2 regions of the Kitasatospora sp. NPDC101183 genome follow, and region 2 is predicted to be linked to the other one. Evidence: riboswitches for the same ligand, from Rfam matches in the RefSeq annotation. Region 2 holds a riboswitch; the other holds the start of a gene.
What was found. Region 2 has a riboswitch for cobalamin ahead of ACIRRS_RS02585 (hypothetical protein). Riboswitches for the same ligand answer to the same signal wherever they lie in the genome.
Positions count from the first base shown of each region.

Region 1: it holds a riboswitch for cobalamin, as region 2 does, so the genes downstream of both, ACIRRS_RS17365 (CoA-acylating methylmalonate-semialdehyde dehydrogenase) here and ACIRRS_RS02585 (hypothetical protein) in region 2, are expected to answer to the same signal.

Region 1 covers NZ_JBIWOW010000011.1:118,351-125,907, reverse strand. Annotated here, with positions in the region: gene ACIRRS_RS17390 (peptidoglycan-binding protein) at 1-17, shown strand, start outside; gene ACIRRS_RS17385 (peptidoglycan-binding protein) at 45-431, shown strand; gene ACIRRS_RS17380 (DUF5753 domain-containing protein) at 522-1,133, shown strand; gene ACIRRS_RS17375 (YciI family protein) at 1,190-1,741, opposite strand; gene ACIRRS_RS17370 (hypothetical protein) at 1,784-2,044, opposite strand; cobalamin riboswitch at 2,195-2,387, shown strand; gene ACIRRS_RS17365 (CoA-acylating methylmalonate-semialdehyde dehydrogenase) at 2,527-4,026, shown strand; gene ACIRRS_RS17360 (acyl-CoA dehydrogenase family protein) at 4,023-5,177, shown strand; gene ACIRRS_RS17355 (enoyl-CoA hydratase/isomerase family protein) at 5,174-6,238, shown strand; gene mmsB (3-hydroxyisobutyrate dehydrogenase) at 6,235-7,122, shown strand; gene ACIRRS_RS17345 (enoyl-CoA hydratase-related protein) at 7,119-7,343, shown strand; gene ACIRRS_RS17340 (CU044_2847 family protein) at 7,490-7,557, opposite strand, start outside.
Region 2 covers NZ_JBIWOW010000002.1:91,469-99,025, reverse strand. Annotated here, with positions in the region: gene ACIRRS_RS02590 (hypothetical protein) at 1-211, opposite strand, end outside; cobalamin riboswitch at 483-616, opposite strand; cobalamin riboswitch at 664-810, shown strand; gene ACIRRS_RS02585 (hypothetical protein) at 1,037-3,082, shown strand; gene ACIRRS_RS02580 (hypothetical protein) at 3,126-3,557, shown strand; gene ACIRRS_RS02575 (arylsulfotransferase family protein) at 4,119-5,342, shown strand; gene ACIRRS_RS02570 (hypothetical protein) at 5,773-6,501, opposite strand; gene ACIRRS_RS02565 (hypothetical protein) at 6,676-7,419, opposite strand; gene ACIRRS_RS02560 (ABC transporter ATP-binding protein) at 7,436-7,557, opposite strand, start outside.

The DNA.
Region 1 (7,557 bases), on a different contig from region 2:
ACATGTACGGCGCGTAGTACTCCCCCCTCGAAAGGACCACCACGATGAACAGGACCCTCCGTCGCGGGCTGGTCGCCACCGGCGCCCTCCTCCTCTCCACGGCCGCCGTGGCCGGCACCGCCCAGGCCTCCACCACCGCCCCCTACCTCGGCTACGGCCGCACCACCTCGGGCACGGGTGTGTGGTGCGTGCAGCACCTGGTCAACAACTGGCTGCACCTGTCCGGCCAGCCCACCATCGACCAGGACAGCCAGTGGGGCCCGAAGACCGACGCGGCCGTGCGCACCTTCCAGGCCAGCGTCCTCGGCAGCAGCCAGGCCGACGGCATCGTGGGCCCGCAGACGGGCACCCGTCTCCTCAACGTCGACTGGAACGACCCCTACTCCGGCCCCACCGGCTCCTGCCGCCCCTTCATCCCCACCACCAGCTGACACCCTCTGCTCCGCCGCCCGCCCCGGGACCCCGGGGCGGGCGGCTGAACTCGCGGACAGGGGGAGGCGCTCACTGGAACAATCCCTCCCATGGCGACCACACCGAGTTCGGCCGAGGGCAATTGGGACAGCCTCCTCCAGCAGGGCACCGGTCCCGTGCAGGAGAGCTTCCTGGAGCTCGTCAGGGAGACCCGCCACTACATCGGATACAAGCCGGACATCGTCTGGGGCAACCTCCAGACACCCGAGTACGCCGAGGCGATGCTCCGGCTCGTGGTCGACTTCCACGGGACTCCGGACGACATCGAGGCCGGCGTCGCGGCCCGGACGGCCCGCGCGCAGTTCATCGGTAAGGAGGGCCGGACGTACCACGTCCTCCTCGGGGAGCAGGCCCTGCTCACGAACATCGGCGGCGCCGAGGTGATGCGCGGCCAACTGCGCAGGCTGGCCGAGGCGATCGACCTTCCCGGGCTCAGGCTCGGCATCATTCCGGCCCGGGCCAGGCTCCTGATCTACCCGGGCGACGGGTTTTCGATCTTCGACGACCGCCGGGTGGAGGTCGAGGGCTTCCGTGGCGGCGAGACCATCATCGACCCGGCCCGACTGGACCTCTTCCGCAGGGCGTTCGAGCGCCTGCAGCCCTCGGCCGTCTACGGCCCCGCTGCCCGCGACCTCATCGAGGACACCCTCAACCGCACCTGAGCGCGCGTAGCCCGTCCGGCCCGGCCCCGCTCCGTGGGGGCCGGGCCGGTGGTGTGTCAGCGGCGGCCGCCGGGTTCCCAGGAGTGGGCCTCGACGGAGTCGTACGCGTCCGGGGTGAGGAGGGTGCGGGCGGTGGCCTCGTCGGGGGCGCGGAGGAGGGCGGCGGTGCCGAGCCAGGTGGTGCCGTCGTCGGAGAGCAGCGGGCCGTAGGCGATCAGGTCGTCGGCGTGGGACGGGGGCGGCGTGAGGTCGGCGGGCTCGCCGGTGCCGAGGGCGAGGAGGAGGAAGCGGGGGGTCTCGACCCGGAGGCCGGGGAAGTCCCACATGGTGCGGCCGAGGGTGTTGCGCCAGCGGCGGAGCAGGACGTCGCGGTAGGCGCCGGCCTGGTAGTTGGGCTCGTCGAAGGCGAACGCGCGGGCGGTGGCCGGGTCGGGCAGGTCGACGATGTGGATGCTGCCGGTGACCGTCTCGGTGGCGTCGTCGAAGGTGGGGCCGCGGGCGATGAGCTGCTCGGCGAAGCCGTCCATGTAGGACCAGTGGGCCTCGATGAGCTCACCGCGCAGCGGCATGGAGCCGGGGCGGTCCCGGTGGTAGGCGAGGAATTCCATGTGGCCATGGTCTCGCCCCGGCTCCGGTGAGGGGAACGGATTTCAGTGGCCGGTGTTCCCCGTGTGCCAGTCGGCCTCGAGCCCGGTGCTGCCGTCGGCCCGCCGCACCGGGTGCCAGTGGGCGTGGAGCCCGGCGGGCCGGGCCGTGGTGCGGGGCGCGCCCATGGCGTGGAGGACGGAGCTGTCGAGCGGGCTGGCGCCGAGCCGCTCGGCGACCCGAGTGAGGGCGGCGCGCAGGCGGTGCCCGGGGCTGTCGAGGGCGGGCGCGGGGGCGTGGGGATGGAACGCGGCGAAGACGGACATGCGGGCTCACCTCCGGTACGGCCTGCGAAGTGGCAGGTGACGTCCACCCTGCACCCGTACGGTCGGGCGGCGGTCGGTTTTGACGGGGTGCTGACGCGGCCCTGACGGTTTGTGTACCGGCGCGGCGCGGGCCCGGGGCTCTGGACTTACTAGGACGTCCAACTATATGGTCGTGAACAGGTCCGCGGTGTCAGGGAAGCCGGTGTGAGTCCGGCACGGTCCCGCCACTGTGACCGGGGAGTCCACCCCTCGCGGGAGAAGGCCACTGGCAGCCAGCCGGGAAGGCCAGGGGGCGGGCGTCGATCCGGGAGTCAGGATACCGGCCGCGGGTGATCCGTGTTTTCCACGAGGATGGAGACGACACGCATGGCGATCCGCGCCCGTAGAGATAGTTGACGCATCGTCATGTCCAGCTGCGCGCAAGCGACTTGAGCGCGGCCTCCAGTCCTCCTTTCCGCATCCAGGACGGGAGAACGTCACCGATGGTCCGAGAACTCACCCACTTCGTCGCCGGGAAGCACACCCCCGGCACCTCCGGTCGCTACGGCGACGTCTTCGACCCCAACACCGGCCTCGTCCAGGCCCGGGTCCCGCTCGCGAGCCGCGCCGAGGTGGAGGCCGTGATCGCCGACGCCGAGCAGGCGCAGCCCGGTTGGGCCGCCTGGAACCCGCAGCGCCGCGCCCGGGTGATGCTGCGCTTCCTGCAACTCGTGGAGCAGGAGAAGGACGCCATCGCCCGGCTGCTCTCCGCCGAGCACGGCAAGACGATCGCCGACGCCCACGGCGACCTCCAGCGCGGCCTGGAGGTCGTGGAGTTCGCCGCCGGTGTCCCGCACCTGCTCAAGGGCGAGTTCAGCGACAACGCCGGCGCCGGCATCGACGTGTACTCGATGCGCCAGCCGCTGGGCGTCGTCGCGGGCATCACGCCCTTCAACTTCCCCGCGATGATCCCGCTCTGGAAGGCCGCGCCCGCGCTGGCCTGCGGCAACGCCTTCGTCCTCAAGCCCTCCGAGCGGGACCCTTCGGTGCCGCTGCGCCTGGCCGAGCTGTTCCTGGAGGCGGGGCTGCCGCCCGGCGTGCTCAACGTCGTCCACGGCGACAAGGAGGCGGTGGACGTCCTGCTCGCCGACCCCCGCGTCCGGGCCGTCGGCTTCGTCGGCTCCACCCCGATCGCGCAGTACGTGTACGCGACGGCGGCCGCCAACGGCAAGCGGGCGCAGTGCTTCGGCGGCGCGAAGAACCACATGGTCGTCATGCCGGACGCCGACCTCGACCAGGCCGCAGACGCCCTGGTCGGCGCCGGCTACGGTTCGGCCGGGGAGCGCTGCATGGCGATTTCGGTGGCCGTCCCGGTGGGGGAGGAGACGGCGGACGCGCTGGTCGCCAAGCTGGTCGAGCGGATCGGCGCGCTCAAGGTCGGCCGCTCGGACGACCCGGCGGCCGACTTCGGTCCGCTGGTGGGCCGGGATGCGCTGGACCGCGTCCGCGGGTATCTGGACCTCGGCGTCCAGGAGGGCGCCGAACTCGTCGTCGACGGGCGGGACTTCCGCCTGGAGGGCCACGAGGGCGGGTACTTCCTCGGCGCCTCGCTCTTCGACCGCGTCACCCCGGGGATGCGGATCTACCGCGAGGAGATCTTCGGCCCCGTCCTCACCGTCGTGCGCGCCGCCGACTACGAGGAGGCGCTGCGGCTGCCCAGCGAGCACGAGTTCGGCAACGGCGTCGCCCTCTACACCCGCGACGGCGACACCGCCCGGGACTTCGCCCGCCGGGTGAACACCGGCATGGTCGGCGTCAACGTGCCCATCCCGGTGCCGATCGCGTACCACACCTTCGGCGGCTGGAAGCGCTCCGGCTTCGGGGACCTCAACCAGCACGGCCCCGACTCGATCCGCTTCTACACCCGCACCCGCACCGTCACCTCGCGCTGGCCCTCCGGGGTCAAGGAGGGCGCGAGCTTCACCATGCCCACGATGGGATGAGCGCCGTGCACGCCAGTGATCTGACGGAGGATCAGGCCGCGATCGCCGACGCCGTACGGCAGTTCGCCGACGAGTGCCTGGCCCCGCACGCCGTCGAGTGGGACAGGGACAAGCACTTCCCCGTGGACGTCCTGCGCAAGGCCGCCGACCTGGGCCTGGGCGGGGTGTACGTCCGCGAGGACGTCGGCGGCTCCGAACTCGCCCGGCTGGACGGGGTGGTGGCCTTCGAGGCGCTCGCCACCGGTGACCCGTCCATCGCCGCCTACCTGTCCATCCACAACATGGTGGCCTGGATGGTCGACCGCTACGGCACCGAGGCGCAGCGCCACCGGCTGCTGCCCGCGATGTGCCGGGCCGAGCACCTCGGCAGCTACTGCCTCACCGAGCCCGGCGCGGGCTCCGACGCCGCCGCGATCTCCACCCGGGCCGTCCGCGCCGGGGACGGCTGGGTCCTCGACGGCGTCAAGCAGTTCATCTCCGGCGCCGGCACCGCCCAGGTGTACGTGGTGATGGCCCGCACGGGCGGCCCGGGGCCGGGCGGCATCTCCGCCTTCCTCGTCGACCGTGACGACCCCGGGCTCTCCTTCGGCCCCGACGAGCGCAAGATGGGCTGGAGCGCCCAGCCGACCCGCCAGGTCGTCCTCGGCGGCCTGCGGTTGCCCGCCGACCGGCTGCTCGGCGCGGAGGGCGAGGGCTTCCGCATCGCCATGGCAGGGCTCAACGGCGGCCGGCTCGGCATCGCCGCCTGCTCCCTCGGCGGCGCGCAGAGCGCCCTGGAGCGCACCACCCGCCACCTCGGCGAGCGTGAGGCCTTCGGCGCCCGGCTGCTGCACGCCCAGGCGCTGCAGTTCCGACTCGCCGACATGGCCACGGAGTTGGAGGCCGCCCGGGCGCTCGTCCACCGCGCGGCCGCCGCCCTGGACCGGGGCGACCCGCGGGCCCCGCAGCTGTGCGCCATGGCCAAGCGGCACGCCACCGACACGGGCTTCGCCGTCGCCGACGAGGCGCTCCAACTCCACGGCGGCTACGGCTACCTGGCCGAGTACGGCATCGAGAAGCTGGTGCGCGACCTGCGCGTGCACCGGATCCTGGAAGGAACCAACGAGATCATGCGCGTCATCGTCGCCCGCGGCCTGATCGGAGCCGCCTGATGGCCGAGGACGTCCTCCTCCACCGCGAGGGCCGGGCCGGGCTGATCGTGCTCAACCGCCCCAAGGCCCTCAACGCCCTCACCCACGCCATGGTCGGCCGCATCGCCGGGGCCCTGGACGCCTGGGAGCAGGACCGCACCGTCGAGACCGTCGTCCTCACCGGCGCCGGGGAGCGCGGGCTGTGCGCGGGCGGCGACATCGTCGCCATCCACCGCGCCGCCACCGGCGGGGACCACAGCGCCGCCGAGGAGTTCTGGCGCGACGAGTACCGCCTCAACGCCCGGATCGCCCGCTACCCCAAGCCGTACGTCGCCGTGATGGACGGCATCGTGATGGGCGGCGGCGTCGGCGTCTCGGCGCACGGCCGCGTGCGGATCGTCACCGAGCGGACGAGGATCGCCATGCCCGAGACCGGCATCGGCTTCGTCCCGGACGTCGGCGGCACCTACCTGCTCGGCCTCGCCCCCGGCGAACTCGGCACCCACCTGGCCCTCACCGCGGGCTCCATCGGCGCCGGGGACGCCCTGCTGTGCGGGCTCGCCGACCACTTCGTGCCCGCCGAGCGGCTGCCCGCGCTGCTCGACGACCTCGCGGTGGAGCCCGTGCACGAGGCGCTGGAGCGGCACGTGAGCACGGCGCCGCCCGGGCGGCTGGCCGAGCAGCGGGAGTGGATCGACGACTGCTACGCGGCGCCGACCGTCGAGGAGATCCTCGAACGGCTGCGGGCCTGCGGGCGGCCGGAGGCCGAGGAGGCCGCCGACCGGATCACCGCCAACTCGCCGACGGCCGTCAAGGTCACCCTCGCCGCCCTGCGCCGGGCCCGGGCGCTCGGCCCGCTGGAGGCCGTCCTCGACCAGGAGTTCCGCACCTCCTGCGCCGCCCTGGCCACCGCCGACCTTCCCGAGGGCATCCGGGCGCAGGTCATCGACAAGGACCGCACCCCGCGCTGGCACCCGGCCGAGCCGGCCGAGGTGTCCGAGGGCGAGGTCGACCGCCACTTCGCGCGGCTGGGCGAGCGCGAGCTCGGCCTCGCCGCCCCGAGCACCCTGGAGCGCTGGTGACCCTCAGGATCGGATTCGTCGGACTGGGCCACATGGGCGGGCCGATGGCCGCCAACCTCGTCAAGGCCGGTCATGCGGTGACGGGTTACGACCTCGCACCGGCCGCGCGCACGCTCGCCGCCTCGCGGGGCGTGGTCATCGCCGACTCGGCGGCGGCCGCCGTGGCCGAGGCCGAGGTGGTGCTGACCATGCTCCCCGCCGGGCGCCATGTCCTGGAGCTGTACGGGGAGTTGACGAAGGCCGCCTCGGGTGCGCTGTTCGTCGACTGTTCCACGATCGCCGTCGGCGACGCCCGGGTAGCCGCCGACCTCGCCCGCACCGCCGGGCATCGGGCGGTGGACGCGCCCGTCTCGGGCGGGGTGCCGGGGGCGGAGGCCGGGAGCCTGACGTTCATGGTGGGCGGCTCGGACGGTGAATTCGCCGAAGCCGAGCCGGTGTTGGCGGCGATGGGCCGCAAGGTCGTCCACTGCGGCGGCCCCGGGGCCGGGCAGGCGGCGAAGATCTGCAACAACATGATCCTCGGCGTCTCCATGATCGCGGTCAGCGAGGCCTTCGTCCTCGGCGAGCGCCTCGGCCTCAGCCACCAGGCGCTGTTCGACGTGGCCTCCACCGCCTCCGGCCAGTGCTGGGCGCTCACCAGCAACTGCCCCGTCCCCGGCCCGGTGCCCGCGAGCCCGGCCAACCGCGACTACCGGGCCGGCTTCGCGGCGGCGCTGATGGCCAAGGACCTCGGCCTCGCGGCGGACGCCGCCACCGCGACCGGCGCTCGGCTCGAACTCGGCGTCAGGGCGGCCGAGTTGTACGCGTCCTTTGCGGAGGGTGCCGGGGGAGTGCTGGACTTCTCCGCCATTGTGACCGGTCTGCGCGAGGGTGGTGCGGCATGACGGAGTACCGGACGATCCGGGTCGAGCGCCGGGGAGCGGTGGGCCTGGTCACCCTCGACCGGCCGAAGGCGCTCAACGCGCTGAACGCCGAGCTGATGGGTGAAGTCGTCTCCGCCGCCCGGGAGTTCGACCGGGAGGAGGGGATCGGCTGCCTGGTGGTCACCGGTTCGCAGAAGGCGTTCGCCGCCGGGGCACCCGTCCCGCACCTCGGCCCGGGGTAGGGGAAGCCGGTGTGAATCCAGCGCCGTCGCCGCCGACTACCTCGCCGCCGCCCGGTGCGCGGACGGCGGCGACCCCGTCGCCTTCGGCCAGGACACCTGCACGACGGCGCCCCTCGGGACCCCCTGCGCCCATCGCGCAGGGGGTCCTACTGCTCGTCGGGCTCGGGGCGGGTGGTCCAGGTGAGGGAGACCTTGAAGTTGGCCTCGGCGGAGG
Region 2 (7,557 bases):
ACGCGCGAGGGTCGCGGCCGACCACCTGGGCGAGCAGGGCCTCATTGGCCATCGCGCCACCGCCGGCGTAGACGGTCCCGATCCCGGTGCAGTCGTCGGCGGTCGAGCCCGAGGCGTCCGCCTGGTGCCGGTCGAAGAAGTCGGCGATGCCGCGCGGTGCCGTGCCGTCGCCCCCGGTGGCCGCGAGCGCGAAGGCGCCGTCGACGGTCATCCCGAAGTCCGCGTAGGTGGGGAACTGCTCGTAGGAGTGGCCGCCGACCAGGTTCGCCGGGGCGAGGAGGTAGGCCGTGCCCCTGACCAGGTCCGGGCCGCCCGAGGCCGCGCGTTCTGCGGCCGTACCGGCCGTATCGGCCGGTGAGGTCCGGGCGTGGGTTCATCGGTGACTCCCTGTCGGCCGATGAAGGGCCGCTCGGACGGCGGGCCCACCCGTGCGCGGTGCCGGGCGTCCCGTCCGATCCGCGCCGCAGACCTCGACGGCGCCGGTGGTGAAGCGACTTCGGCGCAGGTGGTCCGACTCGTCCGCCGGTGGGCGGACCTACGGTTGCGGGTCAGTGCCGGAGTCTGACCGGCTTCCCCTGGACTGCGGAAGGTGTCCTCATTATTTCTTTGATCTGACCACAGCAACTGACCTCACGTCAACGAGCTCCCAGCAAACGGGAATTGCCGTTGACGCTCCAAGTTGGTTCGTGGTCTGATGCTCCAGTTCCACGCCCGAGCACGGGGAAAGCCGGTCGAACTCCGGCACTGACCCGCAACCGTAGGTCCGCCGCCAGGCGGACGAGTCGGACCACCTGTGCTCGTGTCCCACCCCCAGCAGACAGCCGTCGAGGACTGCGGCGCGCTCTGGAAGCCCGTCCGGCGAGTTCTGCGCGGTGTCGCTGCGCGCAGGGGTGCGCCGGGGTGAACGGGCCCATCGGCGTGGACGGTTCCGTCGGCGGTCTGCGGGGACTTCACGTACCCACCGACCCCTGGAGCCTCCGTGTCCCAGCTTCTGCCGCCTCGGCCACGCCGACGGCGCAGCCGCCTACTCGCCCTGTTGGCGGCCCTCGTCACCTTCGTCAGCCTGGTCGGCATGACGGCCCCGTCCTTCGCCGACACGGGGACCGGCACCGGCGCGACCGGCACGGCGGGCCTCTTCGTGCCCGCCAACGGCCGCCTCGGCTCGACCGTCCTGCCGCCGGCCTCCTGGCGCTCCTTCCCCGTGCTCGGCCAACTCGGCATACCGACCTCGGGTGTCTCGGCGGTCAGCGTGACCCTGAACGTGGCGGCCGGCCCGGAGACCGACATCTACGCGGCACCGGACGACCCGGCCCATCCCTCGTTCCTGGCCGTGCACTACCAGGGCTTCGGCACCACGTCGAACAGCGCGGTGGTCGCGGTCGGGGCCAACGGGAGCATCTCGCTGGAGACCGTGGCACCGAACGTCGTCGTCTTCGTCGACCTCCAGGGCTACTACACCAGCGGCACCACCACGGCCCCGGGCGGCTACGTGCCGGTCACCCCGTACATCGCGGCCAACACCATGACCGGCGGAACCGGCCTGCCGCCGATCCCGCTCAATCCCAACCAGACCAGTGTGGTGAACGTCCCGAAGCTCCCCACCCCGGTGTCGGCGATCTTCGCGAACATCTACGTCAACCCGACCCGCCCCGGCGGGAGCGGATGGTTCACGCCCTACCCGGACGGTGGCACCAAGCCCGACAACCAGATCGCCTTCAGCGAGTCCCGCCCGGTCTCCATGGGCACGATCATCAGCGTCAACAACCAGACCGGGAAGTTCGACCTGTACTACGGCGGCGGCACGGGCGCCGTCCAGATCAACGTGATGATCCAGGTGCTGGGCTACTTCACCCCGACGGCGACCCTCGGCGCGTTCACGCCCGCCGCCGGTTCGATCTACGACAGCAAGGGCGCCACCATCGCGGCCGGGGCCACCGTCAAGGTGCCGGTCGCGGGCATCGGCGGCGCCCCGGCGGTCGGCAACAGCCTGCTGGCCGCGGCGCTGAACTTCCGGGTGAGCTCGGCGGCCTCCGGCAGCCTGGCCGTCGGCGCCTCCGACCGGCCGCTGCCGCTGGGCGCCGCCGCCAGCTTCAGCGGCGGGGACCAGGCCTACTCCACGCTGTCGAACGTGCCGATCAGCGGTGACGGCAGCATCAACGTCAAGAACAACGGCACCTCGCCGATCAACCTCCTGGTGGACCTCGAAGGCTGGTACACCGGGACCCGGCTGCCGATCTCGGTCGATCCGGACGGCACGATCCGCTACAACAACGTCTTCGCCTACGGGCTGAACATGCCGGACCTCACCACGGTCGCGGAGTCCGGCGCCATGCAGTCCGACGGCACCTGCCTCTTCTCCAGCTCCTCGGCCGCCGTGGAGAACTCCGGCGACGTCTACAACGAGGTCGCCACCTACAACCCGACGACCTGCCAGCGCACGCTCGTCCACGGCTCGCTGTCGGCGGACGCCATCGCCACCCTGACCCCGGCCGTGACCGGCGGCACCACCCCGACCCCGGTCCCGGCAACCGTCCAGCAGCTGCCGCCCGGGCCCGCCCCGGCAGTTGCCGCGGCGGCTGCCCCCTCGCTGGCTGCCCCCTCGCCGGCGGGGGGCGTGCCCAACACGGCCTACATCCAGGCGTACGACAAGTCGGCCTACATCGACCCGCTCTTCATCACGATCACCTCACTGTCCGTCAACCTCACCTACGCCCGCGGGCAGGGCTTCATCCTCGGTTCCGGCTACTCCGGCTACGCCTACGACTACGCGTTCAAGTACGACGGCTGGTCGAAGAGCGGGCTGCAGAACAACAACCTCGGGGTCAGCTCGACCTGGGTCAACTACAGCGTCAACGAGACGTTCCGCAATGACGACTTCGAGGAGATTCTGATCCGCATCTTCGGCGTCGCGGCCGTCGCGGCCTGTGGCTTCGACACCTCCACCGCCGTCTTCTACCTCAACCCGCGCGTCACCGGCAACGCCGACGGCACTTACACCTGGGGGCACAACAACAGTGTCAAGGGAGGCTGCAGCAACCTTGTCCACTTCCACAACTGGCACGACTACGGCCACAGCAACTAACGCCGTACGGTCCGCCCTGCGCCGAGCCCTGCTGGGGCCCACCGTGGCACTGAGCCTGCTCGGCGCGCTCACCGGCTGCTCCGGCTCCGACGCCGGCTCGTCCGTCCGCCACGGCGACGCCGGCTCGGTGGCCGTCGCGTACACCGACCGCCTGTTCAACGGCCGGAGCAAGGAGGCCGAGCCCCTGGTCGACCCGACCGCGCTCGGCGCCTTCCGGGTGATCGCGGCAGAGATGTCGGCGGGGGCCACCCAGGCCCGGGACCTGCGGGTCGCCGCGGTCGTGGCGAACGGCAAGCGCGCGACGGTGACCCTCTCCGGCACGCTCTGCGTCGACCGGAGCCCGTCCAGGACCGCCGGCGCGTCGCCTGACAGCGCGCACTGCAGGACCCGCAAGGCGGACTCCGCTCCCGACCCGGCCTTCGTGGTGAAGCTGGTCCAGGAGGGCTCCGCCTGGCAGGTGTACTACCCGTCGTGAGACGAGGGCGGTTCGCGGTACGCAGGGGCATCCTCGCGTACCGCGAGCCGCCCTTCGGCGTTTCGGCACTTCGGCACTTCGGCACTTCGGCACCTCGGCTCTTCGGTGGCAGGTGGCAGGTGGCAGGTGGCAGAGATGGGGTGTCGGCCTGTTCGGAAGGGCGGAGAACGTTGCCCGTCGTGTCGTCGGGGTCTCGCCGGATCTCACCGGATCTCAATCGTGTGCACCGCCGTGTCCGCGGGGCGGGGGCGCGTTGACGGTCGCGGTCCCGCGCGGCTAGCTTCCACGGCATGCAGCAGCGCCCCATCGCCCTGACGACCCGCGGTCACATCGACCTCCTGCGGGTCTGTTCCGCTGCCTGTCGCGCCCGCTGAGCGCCTCCGCCTTCCGCGAGTCCCGCCCCGTCCGACCGCGCCCGCTCCGCCGGGCTGGGGCATTCCTGCGCGGCGTCAACCCGCCCTCGTGCGGCCGTGGTTGACGTCCCTCTCGCTGCGCCCTTCCCTGCGCCCGGCCCGTCCGCCACCACTCCTGATCCGCTTCGGATCCCACGTGAGGATCGCCATGCGAAAGAGCTTCCTGACCCTTCGGATGCTGGCCGTCACGGTCGTCGCCGCCCTCGCCGGCACGCTGCCGGCGGGCGCCGCGGCGGCGGAGCCGGGCGGCCCGGCACTGCCGCCGCTACCGCCGCTGACCGTCCTCGCCGACGAGCCGGGGGCCGGCGACGGGGACATCTTCGTCTCGCCGAACTCCACCACCGGCCAGTACGCCAGCGGCGTCGAGATCCTCAGCCCCGACGGCGGGGAGGTCGTCTGGTCGCACGCCGTTCCGGCGGGCCAGGAGGCCGCCGACTTCCGGAAGCAGACCTACCGGGGAAAGCCGGTGCTGACCTGGTGGGAGGGCACCGGCCTCGGCGGGCTCGCCAGCGGCGTCAACTACGTCTACGACGACCAGTACCGGAAGATCGCCGAGGTCAAGGCCGGGAACGGCTACTCCGCCGACGGCCACGAGTTCCTGATCACGCCCCGCGACACCGCGCTCGTCCTCGCCTATGCCGAGGCCACCGCCGACCTCACCTCCATCGGCGGTCCGGCGAACCAGAAGGTGATCAACGGAATCGTGCAGGAGATCGACATCCGTACGGGCAGGGTCCTGTTCGAGTGGAACAGCGCCGACCACGTGCCGTACGGGCAGAGCGAGCAGCCGCTGCCCGCCTCGGCGGGCACGCCGTGGGACTGGTTCCACATCAACGCCGTCAAGCCGGACGGCAGGGGGAGGCTGCTCGTCGACGCGCGCAACACGTGGACCACGTACGAGGTGTCGCAGCGCACCGGCGAGATCCTGTGGCAACTCGGCGGCAAGGCGAGCTCGTTCAAGCTGACCGCCGGGCCGGGCCAGGTGCTGAACGACGCCGGGAAGATCTTCGCCTGGCAGCACGACCCGCAGCCGCTCGGGAACGGCCTGTACACCGTCTTCGACAACGAGGCCGCGGGCAGGGCGAACACCGGGACCGGAGTGGTCTCGCAGCTGCCGTACAGCCGGGTGGTCACCGTGCGCCTGGACTTCAGGACGCACGAGGCGACCCTGGTGGACTCCGTCGACCAGCCCGACGAGCTCAGCGCCTCCTCGCAGGGCAACGCGCAGACGCTGCGCAACGGCGACCTCGTCGTCGGCTGGGGATCGCAGCCCTACGTCTCCGAGTTCAGCCGCTCCGGTGACCTGCTGTTCAACGCCCGCTTCCCCGACGGCGTGAACAGCTACCGGGCCTACCGGTTCGACTGGAAGTGAGAGACGGCGAACGGATGACAGATTTCATCATCTGTCATCCGTTCGCCGTTATCTGTTATCTGTTTTCTGTCTGCTGTTCATCTGCCCCGTCTCAGTGAAGCTGGGCCAGTCTCAGCCGATCTGCACCAAGTGGCCACGTGTCTCAGTCAACCTCGGCCAAGTTTTGATCTGTCTCAGTCTTCCTGACCTGGAGCTCTAGCCTGTCCTCCACGGTCCCTCTGCCAGGTCAGCGCCGAGCAGAGGGTGGCTGGTGGAGGCGGGAGACTTCTGCCTGGAGTACGCCGATCCGCGCGGGAAGATGCGTCGCGGGCCGCTTGAGGTGATGTGGCCGGCCGCTGGCTGCGTTACGCCCTCGTCAACCTGGTCAAACGGATGGACGCTCACCTCTCGCGAACCGCCGAAGCAGCCGACGTCGAGCCAGAAGCGCCCCTCACCTCAGAACCGGGCGGTTGGCGAAGGTGTATTCGTTCGCAACGTTGAACACGCAGGCGCAGGTCGGGCACTCCGCATCGCCGAAAAGATGGGCGATCCCATCAGAGAGCAGGTCTTTCCCGTCGCGGACGGCGATCCCATGCATCCACCGGCCAATGCCGGAAAGATCATCCGGGGACCCCGGTCGCAGGTCACGCCGGTTCACGTCTCCCAGATTCCAGTCCCGGACCGCCGAGTAACGCCCGTATCCACCGATGGCGATCGTCACCTCCACAGCACAGTGGGGGCAGTCCACAAGGTAGAAGTCGTCGGTGAAGTCCCCCAAGACAGCCGCCCAATGGAACTGCTCCTCGGTTGCGAGCAGCGCACGGAAGGTTGCGAGGTAGTCGGCCGGCCGCGATCGGAGGTGCCTGTCCAGCAGCTCCCGAAACTCTGAGGCCGCGTCCGCGCAGTCCACGAACAGGTCGTCGTAGCCGTGTTGTCCCGCCGCACGTTCGAGGATCTCGCCGGCCAGCCGACGCGCCGACGCATTGCCCGACGCGAGGCGTACAAGGCGCGGCAGCGCAACGAAGCTGGCAGCCGACACCAAGTCATGTTCGAGGATCAGCCGGTATCCCAGTTCCTCCCACGCATCGGCATCGTCCTCACCCCCCTCCACGCGCTCCAGGAGCACGGGAACGCGATCGGTGTCGAAGTGACAGTCGTACACATCTGCCCAGTTGGCCATCCGGGCATTGAATCGCACCACCGAACGTGAGGCCCAGGGCCCTCAGGTATCACGTTGAGTGAGACGACGACCGATGCCGCGTCTCACTCAATCTGAACCATCGCTGGTCACAGCCTTACCGTGATTCACCTTCACTGAGACAGGACATCGCCGTTCGTTGTTCGCCGTTCGTCGTCAGGCGATCTCGCGGCGGCGGATCGCGCGCAGGCCGCCGTACACCGCTGCGGCCGTCCACAGGGCCATGATCAGCAGGCCGGTCCAGTGGCCGTAGTGGATGTCCGGGTCCGCCTGGAGGTGGGTCGCGTACAGGCCCGCGCGGTCGGGGAGGAACTGTCCCACTTCGCGCACGCCGGGGATCGCGGCCAGCCAGGTGGTGCCGAGGAAGACCATGGGGGCGATCATGCCGAGGGCGGCGCTGAAGTTGCCCAGCACGGCGGTCAGTCCGAGGCAGAGCAGGACCAGCAGCGGGTGGTAGAGCGCGCCCGCGACGAAGCTGCGCGCCAGGCCCGGAGTGGACAGGTCCAGGCCGGCGGTGGAGGCGACGGCGAGGAAGCAGCCGGTGGCGGTGGCCAGGCCGAGCAGCAGGCCCACGCCGGCGCCGAGGGCGAGCTTGGCGCCGTACAGCCGGGCGCGGCGGGGGACGGCGGTCAGCGAGGTGCCGATCATCCGGGTGTTGAACTCCTGGCCGATCAGCAGGATTCCGAGGCAGGCCACCGCGACGTGGCCGAACAGCAGGCCGTAGTAGACCGCCAGCCCCGGGTCCGCGTCGAAGGAGCGGCCGTCGCCCCTGTACGAGGCGTTCACGGCGGTGGTGATGCCCACGGTCAGGGTCAGCGCGACCAGCGGCGCCGCCCACTGCGAGGGCAGGGTGGTGAACTTGATCCGTTCGGCGCGCAGGGCGTCGGCGGTCGGACGCATGTCGGTGCTCCCGGTTCTAGGCTCGGACGGCCGCGTCGGCGGCCCGGTACTCGACGCTGTCGGCGGTCATCCGCATGAAGGCCTCCTCCAACGAGTCCTGCTGGACGGCGATTTCGTACAGCACCACGCCGTGCTCGG